3 regions of the Gordonia sp. 11cp genome follow, and region 1 is predicted to be linked to each of the others. Evidence: predicted binding sites of a transcription regulator. Region 1 holds the regulator's gene; each other region holds the start of a gene.
The links. The regulator LexA, encoded in region 1, represses DNA repair genes until DNA is damaged. The targets are predictions, from matches to a motif close to CGAACANNTGTTCG.

Region 2: a site for LexA is predicted at 4,149-4,162, ahead of AC3B6C_RS09655 (HNH endonuclease signature motif containing protein). Genes of this name have one in related genera too.
Region 3: a site for LexA is predicted at 1,948-1,961, ahead of AC3B6C_RS16405 (HNH endonuclease signature motif containing protein). Genes of this name have one in related genera too.

Annotation. Positions count from the first base shown of each region.
Region 1 covers NZ_CM173437.1:4,091,429-4,097,311, forward strand. The annotation lists gene AC3B6C_RS18340 (phosphoenolpyruvate--protein phosphotransferase) at 1-1,624, shown strand, start outside; gene lexA (transcriptional repressor LexA) at 1,602-2,306, opposite strand; gene AC3B6C_RS18350 (LysM peptidoglycan-binding domain-containing protein) at 2,574-3,113, shown strand; gene nrdR (transcriptional regulator NrdR) at 3,213-3,704, shown strand; gene hrpA (ATP-dependent RNA helicase HrpA) at 3,678-5,883, opposite strand, start outside.
Region 2 covers NZ_CM173437.1:2,186,942-2,192,824, forward strand. The annotation lists gene AC3B6C_RS09640 (MerR family transcriptional regulator) at 1-473, opposite strand, end outside; gene AC3B6C_RS09645 (hypothetical protein) at 552-1,058, opposite strand; gene tgt (tRNA guanosine(34) transglycosylase Tgt) at 1,150-2,424, shown strand; gene AC3B6C_RS09655 (HNH endonuclease signature motif containing protein) at 2,464-4,134, opposite strand; gene AC3B6C_RS09660 (SDR family NAD(P)-dependent oxidoreductase) at 4,264-4,974, opposite strand; gene AC3B6C_RS09665 (carbohydrate kinase family protein) at 5,025-5,883, opposite strand, start outside.
Region 3 covers NZ_CM173437.1:3,666,702-3,672,584, forward strand. The annotation lists gene AC3B6C_RS16400 (nuclear transport factor 2 family protein) at 1-181, shown strand, start outside; gene AC3B6C_RS16405 (HNH endonuclease signature motif containing protein) at 263-1,933, opposite strand; gene AC3B6C_RS16410 (alpha/beta fold hydrolase) at 2,160-3,020, opposite strand; gene AC3B6C_RS16415 (TetR/AcrR family transcriptional regulator) at 3,093-3,719, shown strand; partial or broken gene AC3B6C_RS16420 (IS481 family transposase) at 3,814-4,129, shown strand; gene AC3B6C_RS16425 (GNAT family N-acetyltransferase) at 4,228-4,590, opposite strand; gene AC3B6C_RS16430 (acetyl/propionyl/methylcrotonyl-CoA carboxylase subunit alpha) at 4,610-5,883, opposite strand, start outside.

The DNA.
Region 1 (5,883 bases):
GCCGGAGACGCTCGGCGTCGGCGTGGAGATCCCCGAGGAGCGGCGCGCCGACGAGGTGACGCGCTTCGCCTCGGCTGCCGGGGCCGTCGCCGCGCGACTGCGCACGCGCGCCTCCCAGAACACCGGGGTGGCCGCCGAGGTGCTCGCGGCGACCGCGGGGCTGGCCGAGGACCGGGGATGGATCGGTTCCGCCACGGCGCTCATCACCAAGGGCGCCTCCGCCGAAGCCGCGGCCGTCGCGGCCACCGAGCAGTTCGCGGCGGTGTTCACCAAACTCGGCGGGCTGATGGCCGAGCGGGTCACCGATCTCAACGACGTCCGCGACCGCGTGCTCGCCGAACTGCTCGGCCTGCCCGAGCCGGGTGTGCCGACACCGCAGGTGCCGTCGGTGCTGCTCGCCGACGATCTTGCGCCCGCCGACACCGCCGGCCTCGACCCCGCGAGCACGATCGCCCTCGTCACCCGATTGGGCGGCCCCACCAGTCACACCGCGATCATCGCGCGGCAGCTGGGCATCCCGTGCGTCGTCGCGGTCACTGATCTGGCCGAGATCGATTCCGGCACAACCGTTCTCGTCGACGGAACGACCGGCCGTATCGAGGTCGAGCCCGACGCGGACACGGCCCGGGCACGCGTCGAGGAGGACCGGCGACGCGCCGAGGTCGTCGCCGGCTGGACGGGTCCGGGGCGCACCGCCGACGGCGTGGGTGTGTCAGTGCTCGCCAATGTCGCCGACGGATCGTCGGCACGGGCCGCGGCCGGACACCCCGTCGAGGGTGTCGGACTCTTCCGCACCGAACTCGCCTTCCTCGAACGCGCGGACGAACCGTCGGTGGACGAGCAGGCCGGGATCTACCGTGAGGTCCTCGGTGCTTTCGACGGGCGGAAGGTGGTGATCCGCACCCTCGACGCCGGCTCGGACAAACCGCTCCGCTTCGTGACGCATCCCGACGAGTCCAATCCGGCGCTGGGGGTCCGTGGGGATCGAATCGCCCTGGCGCATCCCGAGATCCGCGCACATCAGCTCGACGCGATCGCGCTGGCCGCCGTCGGCTCGAAGGTCGCGCCGTGGGTCATGGCGCCGATGATCGCCTCGCCGGCGGAGGCGCGGGTGTTCGCCGCGGAGGTCCGGGGTCGGGGTCTGGTCGCGGGGGTCATGATCGAGGTGCCCGCGGCGGCGATCCTCGCCGAGGCCGTGCTCGCGGAGGTGGACTTCGTGTCCATCGGTACCAACGATCTGACGCAGTACACGATGGCGGCCGATCGGATGTCGGCCGATCTCGCCGGGCTGACCGACCCGTGGCAACCCGCCGTGCTCAGCCTGATCGCGGGTGTTGCCGCCGCGGGTGTCCGACAGGGAAAGCCGGTCGGGGTCTGCGGTGAGGCGGCCGCCGATCCGAATCTCGCCTGCGTCCTCGTGGGTCTCGGGGTGACCTCGCTGTCCAGTGCGCCCGCCGCGGCCGCGGCGGTGGGGGCCAGGCTCGGTGCGGTGACCACACAGGACTGCCGCGCTGCCGCCGACGCCGCGCTGGCCACATCCGATCCTGCCGCGGCGCGCGAAGCGGCCGCGGCAGTGCTCGACCGTTCGGTCGGCGGAGAGGTCAGATTCGCCGCATCACGGTGACGACCTTGCCGAGGATCACGGCGTCGTTGCCCGGGATGGGATCGAACAGTTCGTTGTGCGGCATCAGCCACACGTTGGCGCCCTGACGCTTGAAGGTCTTCACCGTGGCCTCGCCGTCGATCATCGCCGCGACGATGTCGCCGTTGTCGGCGACGTTCTGCTGCCGGACCACCACCCAGTCGCCGTCACAGATGGCCGCGTCGATCATCGATTCGCCCACGACGCGCAGCAGGAACAGCGAGCCTTCGCCGACCAGCTCGCGAGGAAGCGGGAACACGTCCTCGACCGCCTCCTCGGCCAGGATCGGACCACCGGCCGCGATACGACCGAGGACCGGCACGAAGGTCGGCTCCGGTAGCTGGCCGGTCGAGGGGGTCTCCGGCGACGGCGGCTCGCTCGGGGCGATGTTGACCGCGCGGGGTCGGTTCGCATCTCGCTTGAGCAGGCCCTTGCGTTCCAACGTTCGCAGCTGGTGGGCAACCGACGATGTCGAGGCGAGCCCGACCTCGTCGCCGATCTCGCGGATGCTGGGCGGATAACCGCGCTCGCGAACCGAGCGGCGGATCACCTCCAGGACCCCGAGCTGTCGCGGGGTGAGTGAGGCCTCGGCGGCGGCGACGTCGATCGGGGCCTCGTCGTCGACTCCCCGCGCTCGGCCGCGCCTGTCGCCGGTGTCACTCATGTTCGGTTCCTCTCGTCTTCGGAACGTGCAGGTAGATGGCCCGTGGGATGTCCGGTGGGGATGTTCAGCCGGGTCCGAGCCTAGCGGAGTGCGACCCTCACCTCAAACATTTGTTCGATGTGTCGCGAGACTTTGTCGGTGCGCCGTGCTACAAATTCGAACATCAGTGCATCGAACACCTGATCGAAGTTCGAACACCGACAGCACCACACACCACACCAGAAGATCTCACCCAGAGGATCTCGCACCGAACACTCGGAGGGCACCATGCGCACCGACACTCTCGTCGCTCCCGTCCGTACCGACCGTCCCGACACCGTTCGGGCGCGTACCGATCGCGCCGATCGCGTCCGGACCCGTGCCCCGCTGTCCGACGGTCGCCGCCCGGTCGACAACCGGCCGGCAGGCAACCGTCCGGCGGGCGGGTCACCGCTGACCCCGCGTGTCGGCGCCACGAGCTGCGGCTCGGCGGTGGGGTCCAGGGGCCGGGGCCCTCTCGCGCCGGATGCCGCGGTGTTCCGTCGCCGTCGCCGCACCGCGGTGGCGGTCCTCGCCGGCGTCGGGCTGGCGTTCGTCGTGTGGGTGTTCGGCGTCGTCGGCCAGAACTACTCGGACTCGATGACCCCTGCCGCCGTGAGTGCGGAGGTCGTCCACGTGCGCGCGGGGGACTCCCTGAGCACGATCGCCGGCCGGGTGGCGCCGGAGATGCCGCGCGAGATCGTGATCGACGAGATCGTCGCGATGAACGATCTGCCCACGAGTGCGCTGCAGGTGGGCCAGCCCCTGCTCACCCCCCGGTACCGCTGAGGCCGGGCGGTATCCTCGATGTCACAGGGGCCGGCCGAGAAGCGGCGGGGCGCACGGATTCGGTGCGTTCCAGCGTCCCGCGACCTGCGTGAGGACACGATGCGCTGCCCCTTCTGCAAGAACGACGACACCAAGGTCATCGACTCGCGTGTCGCAGACGAAGGGCAGGCCATCCGACGCCGCCGCTCGTGCGTGGAGTGCGGCCGCCGTTTCTCGACCGTGGAGAGCGCCGTGCTCGCCGTGGTCAAACGCAACGGTGTGACCGAGCCGTTCAGTCGCGAGAAGGTGATGCGCGGTGTCCGACGCGCCTGTCAGGGCCGACACGTCGCCGAGGACGCACTCGCCCAGCTCGCCCAGCAGGTGGAGGACACCGTGCGCGCCAGCGGATCGGCCGAGATCCCCAGCAACGAGGTCGGTCTGGCGATCCTGGGTCCGCTCCGCGATCTCGACGAAGTGGCGTACCTGCGGTTCGCCTCGGTGTACCGGTCGTTCGACTCGGTGGAGGATTTCCAGCGCGAGATCGACGACCTGAAGTCGGCGTCCGGCGGGCGGGCCGACACCGTCTCAGCCGAGCCGGTCCAGAGCTCGTAGGACCCGTTTCTCCGAGACGGGAAACGCGGTACCGAGACGCTGGGCGAACAATCCCACGCGTAGTTCCTCGACAAGCCACTGCGCTTCGTCGTCGACGATCGCCCGTCGGTGTTCCGGCACCTGTTCGAGTCGTTGGGCCCACCGTTCGACGACTCGATCGATGACCGCCACACCGGCCTGGTCGCGCGATGCCGACCCGGGCAGCGCCTCCAGACGTGCCTGCGCACCTTCGAGGTAGCGCGGCAGGTTCTCCAGGTGCCGTCGGGCGGTGGCTGCGACGAATCCGTCGAACACGAGGTGGTCGATCTGCTCGGCGACGTCGTCGGCGGCCAGCGAACCGGCGTGCCGGTCGATCGCCGCCCGGACCGGCGCCATTCGTTCGAGCGCCGCGACGGCGAGCGAGAAGTAGTCCGGTGCGGCCTCGGTGATCCGTGGCCGGATACGCTCCAGGAAGTCCGAAAATGCCTGTGGTGAGCGAAGAGCCGTCAGCTCGGCGTCGTCGACGCCGGCGACGGTGTCCCGGATGGCCCGTCGTGTGCAGTCGGCGAGCAGCGCCTCGGTGTCCGCATACGGGCTCTGGCTCAGGGCGAGTCGGGCCGCCGGGCCCAGGGATCCCGCGATTCGCTTGTGCAGCGGTGGTATCGCCAGATCGAGGAGGGCGACGATGCCGCGACGCAGCAGCCGGTCGCGGGTCTCGGGAGTCGCAGCGTCGACGGCGATGACGCCTCGCGTGCGTCCCTTCTCGTCGGACACCGCGTCGATCGTCGGGTACCTGGTCAGCCGTTGTCCGGCGACGTCGACCGTCTTCTGGTCGGCGAGCGTGCCGATCCCGTCGGCGGTCCAGTTCCGGTACAGCGTGCGTGACACCGTTCTCGGTGCCGCCGGCGTCCGGGTCTGCTGGAGCTCGGACAACGAGTCGGCCCGGGCGATGATCTGTCCGGATCCGTCGGCGACCGCGAAATGCATCCGAAGGTGTGCCGGTACCCGGTCGGTGTCGAAATCGGCTGCGGTGACCGTCATCCCGGTGATCGCGGAGAGTTCGCGAGCGAGCCCCGCGGTCAGCGGTTCCTTGCGCGGGGTGAGCCGGCCGAGGGCCGCCTCGGCGAACCGTTGGGCGGGGGACATGCTCTTGCGCAGCTGTTTCGGCAGGGTCTTGACCAGCGCGGTGGCCAGTTCGGTACGCATCCCGGGGACCGACCAGTCGAAGCCGACCGGGCGGATGTGGGGGAGCAGTGCCTGTGGGATGACGACCGTGACCCCGTCGTCGGGTGCGCCGGGCTCGAACCGGTACCGCAGTTCGAGTCGTGTGTCGCCCTGCTGCCATGCGCCGGGGTAGTCCGTCGGAGCCACCTCGGTGCCACCCGTGACGTCTTCGGGACGCAGGTCGAGCAGATCGGGCTCGGCCCGCCGGGCCTTCTTCCACCAGGTGTCGAAGTGACGTGCGGAGGTGATGTCGGGCGGTAGGCGCTGGTCGTAGAACTCGAAGAGCTGATCCTCGGTGATCACGAGACCGCGGGTGCGCGTGCGGTTCTCGACATCGGTGGCGGCGTCGAGGAGATTGCGGTTGCGCTCGAAGAACCCGTGTTGCGTCCGCCAGTCACCCTCGACCAGGGCGTGCCGGATGAACAACTCGCGCGAGACCTCCGGGTCGATGGGGCCGTAGTCGACGCGCCGACGGGCGACGAGGGGGACCCCGTAGAGGGTGACGCGCTCGTAGGCCATGGCCGCGCCGCGTCGGGCGGACCAGTGCGGCTCGCTGTGGGTGCGTTTGACCAGGTCGCCGGCGAGGCGCTCGGCCCACAGGGGGTCGATCCCGGCGACGGTGTGCGCGAAGAGCCGCGACGTCTCCAGGACCTCGGCGGCCATGATGAAGGCCGGCGGCTTCTTCGCGAGGGACGAGGCGGGGAAGATGAGCAGTGTCGTGTTGCGCGCGCCGGTGAACTCGCGGCCCTCGGTGTTGCGGGCGGCGATGTTGCTCAACAACCCGGACAGGATGGCCCGGTGGACGGCGTCGGCGTCGAGCTCGGTCGCCGCGACCGACCAGTCGAGGTCCTTGACGATCTCGGTCAGCTGTCGATGGAGGTCCTGCCATTCCCGGATGCGCAGGAAGTGCAGGTACTCACGCTCGCACATCCGACGGAAACCGCTGCTGGACATCGCTTTACGCTGTTCGCCGAGG
Region 2 (5,883 bases), 1.9 Mb from region 1:
TGGGCGGACCGCTTCTGGCTCTGCGTCCACGCCTCGGTGTTCCCCCAGCGCTCCTCGGCTTCGGCGGCGTACTCGTCCCCGAGCCAGTCGTCCCCGAAGATCTCGGCCTGCTCACTCGCCGACAGCGAGATGCCCTCGTTCTTGGCGTTCATCATCTCCTCCAGTGCTGCGACCATCCGGAGCAAGCGGTCGATCCGGTCGGTGAGGAGCGCACGCTGGGTCTGCAGATGACTCAGCGGGTCCGCATCGGGGTCGTCGAGCAGGGTCGCGATCTGCTCGAGGGAAAAGCCCAGCTCTCGATAGGTGAGTACCTGGTGGAGTCGTTCGACGTCGGTGTCGTCGTACACCCGGTATCCGGCCGGGGTCCGGCCGGATGGCACCACCAGACCGATCTGGTCATAGTGGTGCAGCGTGCGGATGCTGACGCCGACCATGCCGGCGACGACACCCACGGTCAGCTCCCGGGCATCCATCTTCGAAGTGTGCTTGTCCTCGCTCACATCGACACCCTGCTGCCTCACGTCACGTGAGGGTCAAGCCCATTGCGAGGATCAGGGTGCGAAACCGATGACCGCGGTGCCCTTCTGGCAGGCGGCGAGGACGCCTTCGAGCTGGGATGGTGCGCACGTCCATCCGGCCACCGACTGCTGCTGGCCGCTCGCGATCTTCGGCCCGTACTGGGCGGCGATGCTCGTCGCCGAGTCGCAGGCGACGTCGCCGGCGAGGATCAGCACGCGCAGCGCGCCGTCGGGGCCGGGGATGGTGCCGCAGGTGGTGTCGGAGTCGTCGGACTGCGTCGCGCTGGAGGTCTGCGTCGACGACACGGGTTTGCGACCGGGGACCACCGGAGGCGAGGTGGCGGGTTGTTCGGCGGACTGCGGTCCCGACTCCGCGGCGCCGGCCTGGGTGGTCGACGACGCGGTGGTCACGTCCTGTTCCGCGCCGCATCCGAGGAGCGTCGACATCGCCGCGGCGAGGCCGACGGCCGCCGCGGCAACCCTGATCGATCGGCGAGAGTGGCTCGTGGTGGCACCGGTGGGACGAGTTCTGCGCGACATGGTTCACCACCGTAGCGAACGGGATGCCACCGGCCGAACAGGTCGCCGGTGCCTTGCGCCGGTTTGGGGTGGGCGCCCTCGACCTGCGAAGATGCTGGACGTGAGCAGTACCGGAACCGATATCGCCGACCCCACCTACGTCGTCGGCACCACCCTGGCCGGCACCCGCGGGCGCACGGGGACGATCACCACACCGCACGGACCGATCCGCACCCCTGCGTTCGTCCCCGTCGGCACCAAGGCGACGGTCAAGACGGTCCTGCCGGAATCTGTCTCCGCCCTCGGCGCCCAGGCCGTGCTCGCCAACGCCTACCACCTGTATCTGCAGCCGGGTCCCGAGATCATCGACGCGGCCGGTGGGCTCGGGGCGTTCATGAACTGGCGTGGTCCCACCTACACCGACAGCGGCGGCTTCCAGGTCATGTCGCTGGGTGCGGGGTTCAAGAAGGTCATCTCGATGGAGGCCACCGGCACCCCAGACGACGACCTCACCGCCAACGGCAAGGAACGGCTCTCGCGGGTCGACGACGACGGGGTGACCTTCAAGTCGCACCTCGACGGGTCGGCCCACCGGTTCACGCCGGAGGTGTCGATGCAGATCCAGCACCAGCTCGGGGCAGACATCATCTTCGCCTTCGACGAGCTGACCACGCTGATGAACACCCGCGAGTACCAGGTCAATTCGCTGGAGCGAACCCGCCTGTGGGCGATCCGGTGCCTCGACGAACACAACCGGTTGAGTGTCGAGCGCGCTCATCGTCCCCAGCAGTCGCTGTGGGGTGTCATCCAGGGCGCCCAGTACGAGGACCTTCGTCGCAAGGCGGCCCGCGATCTCGTCGCATTGAGCGAGGCGGACCGCGCGGTCGGCGGAAAGGGTTTCGGTGGCTACGGCATCGGCGGGGCGCTCGAGAAGGACAACCTCGGCACGATCGTCGGCTGGGTGAACGACGAGCTCCCCGAGGACTCGCCGAAACACCTGCTCGGGATCAGTGAACCCGACGACATCTTCACCGCCATCGAGAACGGCGTGGACACCTTCGACTGCGTGTCGCCGACCCGGGTCGCCCGCAACGGTGCGATCTATTCACTCGACGGCCGGTATAACGTCACCAATGCCAAGTACCGCAGCGACTTCCGGCCGCTCGACCCCGAGATCGAGAACTACACGTCGCAATACAGCCGGGCCTACCTGCACCATCTGTTCAAGGCCAAGGAGGGGTTGGGTGCAACCCTGGCGACATTGCACAACGTGTCCTTCATCGTCACCCTCGTCGACCGGGCCCGCGAAGCCATCGAGAACGGCACCTACGCCGAGTACCGCGACGAGTTCCTGCGCCGCTACTACGGAGCTTCCCGGAATTCATGATCTCGCCCACCGCGTCGGTGTTGTCGTGACCGGCGGTGTCTAGAAGGGTGGCGGGTTGGCGTCGTTCCAGCGTTTCTCGGCGCACTGTTGGCGTCGGAAGTCGTTGGTGCGCAACGTGTCCAGTGTGTCCCGTGCCGGGTGGTCGGCAGGCCGGCCGGGAGCGAGCCGGGTGAACAGGTCGCGTCCGTTGTAGGCGTTGCCGACGAACATATGGCCGGTGGGTGTGGTGAACCAGGCCGTCAGGAACTCGTCCTGGTGGTCCTGCCAGCTGGTGAAGGTCTTGATCCGGTGGTGAAACCGGCACAGCGGTTTGAGGTTGCGCGCTTCGGTGCGGCCACCGCGACGTGGGTCGGTGTGGTCGAACGGGTCGGTGTGGTCGAGGTCGATCTGCCACACCGGCGCATTGCAGCCCGGGAAGGTGCAGCACAACTCGCCCGCACGCACCAGCGCCTGGAGCTTTCTCGACGGGGTGTACCGGGTCACTGAACTGTTTGCGGCGGGTCCCGGTGGCGCGTCGGGGTCGGCGGGGGTGGGCTGGATGTAGGTGCGTCGGGCTTCGGCGAGGAGCCGGCGGGCGGTGTCGGCGTCGATGATGCCGTGCCGGTCGAGGAACGCGGGGTCGTCGTCGAGGCCGATCAACGTCGACAGGTTCACCACGATGTGGAAGGTCGCGCGCGGCGCGTGCGACGGCGACGACGAAGTGGCCGGCTCGTGCGGCTCGGCGACGATCGCGTCGACGGCTGGTGCGTCGGCGAGAGTGTCGGTGTCGCCCCTGGTTTCGTCGAGCTCCTGTCCCGCAGTGGTGTCGGGTTCGGCTGCGGCAGCGTCGCAGTCGGCGCAGCGGCATGTCAGGGCGACTTCGCCGCGAGCGAGTGCTTTGAGGGCGTCGGCACGTCGCATCGGCAGGGTCCGTGGGTCACCGGCGTGGACGGCGGTGGCCATCGCCGATAGGCGGGCGTCGAACTCGGCGGCGTCGGCGTCGGGCAACGTGCCCGAGATCCGGGACTGGCCGGGGGTGAACCGGTCGGGGGTGATGGACACGTTGCGGTCGGCGGTCACCCGCTCTTTGCGGCGCCGGACCGCATCAGGTGCCCACGCGGCGACGATGGCGTCGACCATGGCGGTGAAGCGTGCTGTGGACATGGGTGCGCGGGCGAAGATCGCCTCAGCGAGGTGGGCGTCCACTGTTTGCATCTCGTCGGCGTCGGTGATCAGATCGGTGCGTTTGAGTGCGATGAGGAAGCGGCGCTTGTCGATTCGCCCGCAGGCCAAGGCATGTCCAGTGAAGGACAGTCGGTAGCGCAGGGCGTCACCGGCCATGATGAGGTCTTTCGCCTCGGCCGGTGTGACGGTGAGGGTGGCGCCGACTTCGGCGATGGCCTGCTCGAGCCCGTCGGGCCCGAACTGTTCGTAGGGGTTCTCGCCGGCGGCCACCCGCGCCGACAGCGCGTCGAAGGCTTCGAGGGAGTCGAGTTCACCGCTGTGCACCTCGGCGCGCCGCTGGGCGTAGTCCATCGCACGTTCGTCGTGAATGAGGCTGGCCACGGTCATCATCCGATGCGCCGCCGACGCAGCCAGTCCCGCACAGTGATTCAGAACCTCGACGAGTTCGGCGGCAGAAAGCTCATTGTCGGCGCGCAGGCGCGGTTCGACGGAATCGCATGATGCATCCACCGATGTGGTGGATTCCGCCCCCGCCCCCGATGACATACCTCCATACTATTCGAACATGCGTTCGAGTCAAGGGTTGATCTGCCCTGCTCTCGGACGGCCTACAAATCGAACCAAGACGTACTGACAGGCCAACGAGTTCGAGGTCGGTGGTGTCGGCGGCTGGTCTCAGCGGGAGTCCTCGGCGACCATCCGTTCGCGGATGCCGCCGGAGACACCCGTGCTGTCCGGGTTCGGGTCGTGGATCGCTCCCGGATGCGGCGCGACGGGAATTCCTTTCTCGGTCTCCGATTTCGCGACCACCGCCGAGAACCGTTCGGTGAGTCCCGGCATGACCTGATGAGAAGCGTTGGCGGCCTTGGCCTTGTAGCCGACCGGCTGGTCGAGCTTCGGGTCGGTGCAGGCGGCGACGATCGCATCGACGACGATCTGCGGATCGTCCATAGCGGACATGCGCGGTTCGTGCCCCGTGTAATTGGCGGCGTGGACCCACCACGGGGTGTCCACCGCCCACGGCATGATGGTGCCCACCTTGATGTCGTAGTCGCCGGCGATACGTAGCTCTTCGCTCAACGAGTGTCCGAGGCTGCGGACCGCCGCTTTGGTTGCCGCATAGGTGTTCTGGAGTGCGATGGGCACCGCGCTGTCGACCGACCCTACGTTCATCAGCGTGCCGCGACCCTGCGACCGGAAGACGCGCAGCGCCGCGTGTGCGCCGTAGATCAACCCCTTGAGGTTCACGTCGACGAGGCGGGCGTGGTCCTCGATCGGGATGTCCCAGAAGTATCCGACCGCTCCGACACCGACGTTGTTCACCCATACGTCGATGGAGCCGAAGCGGTCGAGCACCTCTCCCGTCCTGTCGGCAACAGTGGTGATCGCCTACCCGAGGGGGAGTCGGCCAAACCGGCGGCCGGTCGGGCGAGTGTTCAGTCGGCGGCGTGGGCCCGCCGAAATGTCTCGATCGCGTCGAGGTCGTAGGAGTTGGCGGCGGTCCCGATGCCCTGGGCGACGTGCGCGGCGACCGCGCAACCGAGTTCGGCGGAGCCGGCGAGGCCGAGCCCGCGGAGCCGGCCGGTGATGAAACCGGCGGAGAACGCGTCGCCGCAGCCGGTGGTGTCGACCACGTCCACCGAGTACGCCGGTACGGCGACCGTGTCGTCGCCGGTCACGACCAGTGCGCCGTCGGCGCCGCGGGTGAGCGCGACGCATCCGACGCCACGGTCCACCAGCGCGCGCGCACCGTCCGCGAGGTCGTCCGAACCGGTCAGCCCACGGGTCTGTTCGTCGTTGGGCATCAGGTAGTCGATGTGGGGAAGGGCGTCGCCGATCCATTCGAGAAGCCCGGGGTCGCCACCCGACAGCAGGTCCGCCGACGTCGTGATCCCGCGGTCGCGGGCTCGGCCCAGGAGCTCGGCGGCCACCGGGCCGCCGAGGAACTCCGGGCCGCCGAGGTGCAGGTGATCCAGCCCGTCGAGCGCCCCGGGATCGAGGTCGTCGAGTACGAACTGAGCGTTGGCGCCGATGCAGTGCCAGGCGGGACGGTCCCCGTTGGGCCGCACGGGAATGACCGACGACGACGTCTGGACCCCCGCCTTCGGAACGAGCCCGCGTGTGTCGACGCCTTCGGCGTCGAGCAAGGCGGTCAGCGAACGCCCGATCGAGTCGGCGCCGATCGCACCGTGGGTTCGGACCGTGGCGCCGAGCCGGGCGAGGACGAGCGCGGTGCCGCCCGCGGTACCGGCTGCGGAGAAGCCGATGGACTCGACGAGCGCGCCGTCGGAGCCC
Region 3 (5,883 bases), 420 kb from region 1:
GCAGCCCTGGCTGTTCGGAGACGGAACGGCGCTGTTGCGGTCGAGTCGACTGAACAACGCGTTCCGTAGAAGCGACGGGCGCTGGCGGATCACCCGCACGCGTACCGAGAACGTCTTCATCGCACCGCTGCCGACGGGATTCGCGGAGAGCTACCCGTCGGCGTCGGTGTTGATGGGCTGAGGCGTACGGGGATGGGCGTACGGGGGATGCCACGGCAACCGGTGCGCGTGTTCACGCGCACCGGTTGACCCCGGTCCGTCCCTAGAAGGGTGGCGGGTTGGCGTCGTTCCAGCGCTTCTCGGCGCGCTGTTGGCGTCGGAAGTCGTTGGTGCGCAACGTGTCCAGTGTGTCCCGTGCCGGGTGGTCGGGAGGCCGGCCGGGAGCGAGCCGGTTGAACAGGTCGCGTCCGTTGTAGGCGTTGCCGACGAACATGTGGCCGGTGGGTGTGGTGAACCACGCGGTGAGGAACTCGTCCTGGTGGTCCTGCCAGCTGGTGAAGGTCTTGATCCGGTGGTGAAACCGGCACAGCGGTTTGAGGTTGCGCGCTTCGGTGCGGCCACCGCGACGTGGGTCGGTGTGGTCGAACGGGTCGGTGTGGTCGAGGTCGATCTGCCACACCGGGGCGTTGCAGCCCGGGAAGGTGCAGCACAACTCGCCCGCACGCACCAGCGCCTGGAGTTTTCTCGACGGTGCGTACCGTGTCGTCGACGGGTCCGCGTCGGGTACTGGGGCCGCGTCGGCTGCAGTGGATGCGGGCTGGATGTAGGTGCGTCGGGCTTCGCCGAGCAGTTGCCGTGCGGTGTCGGCGTCGATGATGCCGTGCCGGTCGAGGAACGCAGGGTCGTCGTCGAGGCCGATCAGCGTCGACAGGTTCACCACGATGTGGAAGGTCGCGCGCGGCGCGTGCGGCGGCGACGACGAAGCGGCCGGCTCGTGCGGCGCGGCGACGATCGCGTCGACGGCTGGTGCGTCGGCGGGAGTGTCGGTGTCGCCCCTGGTTTCGTCGAGCTCCTGTCCCGCAGTGGTGTCGGGTTCGGCTGCGGCAGCGTCGCAGTCAGCGCAGTGGCATGTCAGGGCGACTTCGCCGCGGGCGAGTGCTTTGAGGGCGTCGGCACGTCGCATCGGCAGGGTCCGTGGGTCACCGGCGTGGACGGCGGTGGCCATCGCCGACAGGCGGGCGTCGAACTCGGCGGCGTCGGCGTCGGGCAAGGTACCCGAGATCCGGGATTGGCCGGGGGTGAACCGATCGGGGGTGATGGTCACGTTGCGGTCGGCGGTCACCCGCTCTTTGCGTCGCCGGAGCGCATCGGGTGCCCACGCGGCGACGATGGCGTCGACCATGGCGGTGAACCGTGCTGTGGACATGGGTGCGCGGGCGAAGATCGCCTCGGCGAGGTGGGCGTCGACGGTCTGCATCTCGTCGGCGTCGGTGATCAGGTCGGTGCGTTTGAGTGCGATGAGGAAGCGGCGCTTGTCGATTCGCCCGCAGGCCAGGGCGTGTCCGGTGAAGGACAGTCGGTAGCGCAGGGCGTCACCGGCCATGATGAGGTCTTTCGCCTCGGCCGGGGTCACTGTGAGGGTGGCGCCGACTTCGGCGATGGCCTGCTCGAGCCCGTCGGGCCCGAACTGTTCGTAGGGGTCCTCACCGGCGGCCACCCGCGCCGACAACGCGTCGAAGGCTTCGAGGGAGTCGAGTTCACCGCTGTGCACCTCGGCGCGCCGCTGCGCGTAGTCCATCGCACGTTCGTCGTGAATGAGGCTGGCCACGGTCATCATCCGATGCGCCGCCGACGCAGCCAGTCCCGCACAGTGATTCAGGACCTCGACGAGTTCGGCGGCAGAAAGCTCATTGTCGGCGCGCAGGCGCGGTTCGACGGAATCGCATGATGCATCCACCGATGTGGTGGATTCCGCCCCCGCCCCCGATGACATACCTCCACTTTACTCGAATATACGTTCGAATCAAGAGTGAATGTGTTTCGCTGGGAGCTGTCATTTCGCAGGACATCGGTGACAGTTCTGCATCAAGACATCGGGCACCTTACAAGGAACGTTGGTGGTGACACTTCTTCGTCACTGCTCGGTGTCTGCATCGACTCGACTCGTGGTCATCTGGCGGCGAGACTATCCAGGGACCGAGGACGCCATCACTGTTCCGTCAGTGGAATCGGTCGTTGATTGCAGTCACGATTTGATCTGGTGCGTCCTCGGCGACGAAGTGTCCTGCATGGTGCGCTTCGATGACTTTGACATCGTCGAACGCATCGCGGATTCGGGGCAGGCATGTCTTTGGACGAAATACCATGTCGCTCATGCCCCAAATGGCAACCGTCGGTCTACTGCCGAGGAATGATGGAACGTCGCTAGCGAGCTGTTTCAATAACGGTGCTGCCGTGCGGATCTGTTTAGGCATAGCTGCAAGCCCTTGTCGCGCGGCCGCGCTGGGCTGCACCCGCCGATAGTGCTCGGCCTCCGCTGCAGTGAGCGTGGGGCCGGCGCTACCGAGGAGAAACTTCTCCACGAGCAGGTTCTGCTCTATGATTCGGCGCTGCATCGGGCGGCTACTCATGAGCACACTGAACGCGCGGTTGGCCAATGGCGTGATTGGCCAGAAAGCGGTGTTGCTCACAACGACGCCCCGGACGCGGTCAGCTCTTTCGACTGCTGCGCCGAGCCCGATGGGTCCGCCCCAGTCCTGGCCCGCCACAACAAAATCCTCCAGGCGCAGGTGATCGATCAGCTCGCCGACAACCCCGGTGAGTTCGGAGATGGTGTACCCGTATCCGACTGGTCGCTCAGACATACCGAATCCTGGATAGTCAACAGCGATGCAGCGGAAGCGATCGCGAAGATCCTTGATGACGTGCCGATACAGGAAGCTCCATGTCGGCGAACCATGACAAAACACGATTGGCGGCCCCGCGCCTTCGTCGATGTAATGCACCCGGCCCGCTGAAGAGTCGAACCACCGAGACTGGAACGGATATAGGACAGGGTCCGGAGTGAAGTTGAAGATCATCGATCGCCCTCCAAAACTTGCTACAGCTGTAGTGTTTCTTGGTGTGACTCTACACCTGTAGCATTAGGTGTCATGTCGGCACGCAGCGAAAAGAGGCGCGAGCTGATCGCCGACGCGGGGATCAGTATTGTTGCCCGCGACGGAGTCCGAGCTCTGACGCATAGAGCTGTCGATCACGAAGCTCATCTCCCGCAGGGGTCGACGTCCTATCACGCTTCGACCAGGCCCGCTCTCATCGAGCTAATCGTTAATACGCTGGCCAGCCGAACACAGTCCGAGACAGACGAACTCTCCGCCACCGTAGAGGAGCAGATCAGGCTGCGCCGCCGTCTTACCGTCGACGACCTCGCTGGGTTGATTGCTGGCATGGTCGACACCCTCGCAACCCGGCGAAAGGAGATGCGAGTGCGCTACGCACTACTTCTCGAAGTCGGCGACGCACCGCACCTTCGAGATCGGTTGACTACGGCATCGAACGTGCACGCCTCCACACAGGAGATCGTGGCATCTTTGCTGACCGCCGCGGACATTTCGAACAGAGGCGATATCGGCGAAGAGCTGATCGCACTGACCGACAGCCTCGTCTTTCATCGAACCGTGATCGGGTCATCCCACCAAGCTGCGCAATCGATCCTCACCACATACCTCCGAGGCATCGCTCTGGCGAACAATCCCGGCCGCGAGGATGAACCGAACTGACCCCGGCTTACCCGAAGGCGAAAGCAAAGAGGGGCTCCCCATCGAACCACCACCGTGGTCCCCGTTCAGGCTGCCGATACTCGACGCTCGGGCGGTGGCTGTTAATGAACCCCTTGGTCCTAAGGTGCGTCTGGCGATCTCGCAGTGGCCTGATGATGCACCGCGCGGAGCGGTCTCCACGTTCTGCGTCGAGCACCGTATTCCCCGGAAGTCGTTCTACGAGTTGCGGAGACGCGCCAAAGAAGAGGGGCCGGCCGGTGCTGGAACCCCGACCTCGCCGGCCGAAGTCGAGCCCGTCAGCGCTGAGTGATGAGGTCAAAGCCCAGGCGGTGGCCGTGCGTGCCGCCCTGGAAGCCTCCGGTCTGGACCACGGGCCGATCAGCGTGCACGACAAGATGCACAACGCGGGCTATTTGTATTGCGCCATCTGGATCAACGGGCAGATCGCTGAGCGCGACGAAGACCGCTCAGAGTACGGCGCCTGGGCCATGTGCTGACCCTGCGAGACTCAGCCGATCCCGCGCGAGAACGGTTGCTCGACAGCCAGATCGAGCGCACCATCCGCGAATCGCGACACCGGCCCGATCGCGGCGTCGAGCGCCTCGCCGTAGCCGTCACGTGCCTCGCCCCAGAGCCGACCGGCCGAACCGTGCGGCGTGACCCCGATCAGCGCGATGAGCTCCCCGGTGGTCGGGATGCAGATCGCCCAGACGAATCGGGTCTCGGACTCCCAATCACGCTCTGCCGCGGCGACGTACGCGGTGGGGTCGTCGACCTGGAGAAGAGACAACGCCGGGACGTCGGTGATCCGCTCGTCCGCACGAAGCGCACGCAGATACCACGTCCCGGCGTTGATCTCGACTGGTTGCACAGTCGCGAACTCCGGAGAACTACTTCAGCTCGAGCAGTACCGTGCCCTGGGTGACCGCGGCGCCGGCCTCGATGGTGAGGCCGGTGACGACGCCGTCCTTGTGGGCGGTGACCGGGTTTTCCATCTTCATGGCCTCGAGCACGACGACCAGATCGCCGGCGGCGACTTCCTGGCCCTCTTCGACGGCGACCTTGACGACGGTGCCCTGCATGGGAGCGGCCACGGCGTCACCGGAGACGGCTGCGCCGCCACCCTTCTTGCGCGACCGTGCCTTCGGCTTCTTGCGGACGACGCCGTTGGCCGATCCGCCACCGCCGCCGAGCGCGAGATCGCCGGGCAGCGACACCTCGACGCGACGGCCGCCGACCTCGACGACGACGTTCTGCCGCGGCGCGGCCTCGTCCTCTTCGATGGGCTCGCCACCGGTGTACGGCTCGATCGGGTTCTCCCAATCGGTCTCGATCCACTTGGTGTAGACGTCGAACTTCTCGCCGTCGCCGATGAAGGCGGGGTTGGAGACGATGTGCCGATGGAACGGGATGACCGTTGCCAGGCCCTCGACCTGGAACTCGGCGAGTGCGCGCCGCGAACGTTCGAGAGCCTGCTCGCGGGTCTCGCCGGTGACGATCAGCTTGGCCAGCATCGAGTCGAACTGTCCGCCGATGACGTCGCCCTCGACGACACCGGAGTCGACGCGCACGCCGGGGCCGGTCGGCTCCTTGTAGACCGAGATCGGTCCGGGGGCGGGCAGGAAGTTGCGGCCCGCGTCCTCGCCGTTGATCCGGAACTCGAAGGCGTGACCGCGCGGCGTCGGGTCCTCGGTGAACTCCAGCTTCTCGCCGTTGGCGATGCGGAACTGCTGACGCACGAGGTCGATGCCCGCGGTCTCCTCGGTGACCGGGTGCTCGACCTGCAGGCGGGTGTTGACCTCGAGGAACGAGACCAGTCCGTCGCTGCCGACCAGGAACTCGACGGTGCCGGCGCCGTAGTAACCGGCCTCGCGGCAGATGGCCTTGGCCGACTCGTGGATCTTGGTGCGCTGCTCGGCGGTGAGGAACGGCGCGGGCGCCTCCTCGACCAGCTTCTGGAAGCGACGCTGCAGCGAGCAGTCGCGAGTGCCGGCGACGATGACGTTGCCGTGCTGGTCGGCGATGACCTGGGCCTCCACGTGGCGCGCCTTGTCCAGGTAGCGCTCGACGAAGCACTCGCCGCGACCGAACGCCGCAACGGCCTCGCGGGTGGCCGACTCGAACAGGTGCGGGATCTCCTCGATGGTGTACGCGACCTTCATGC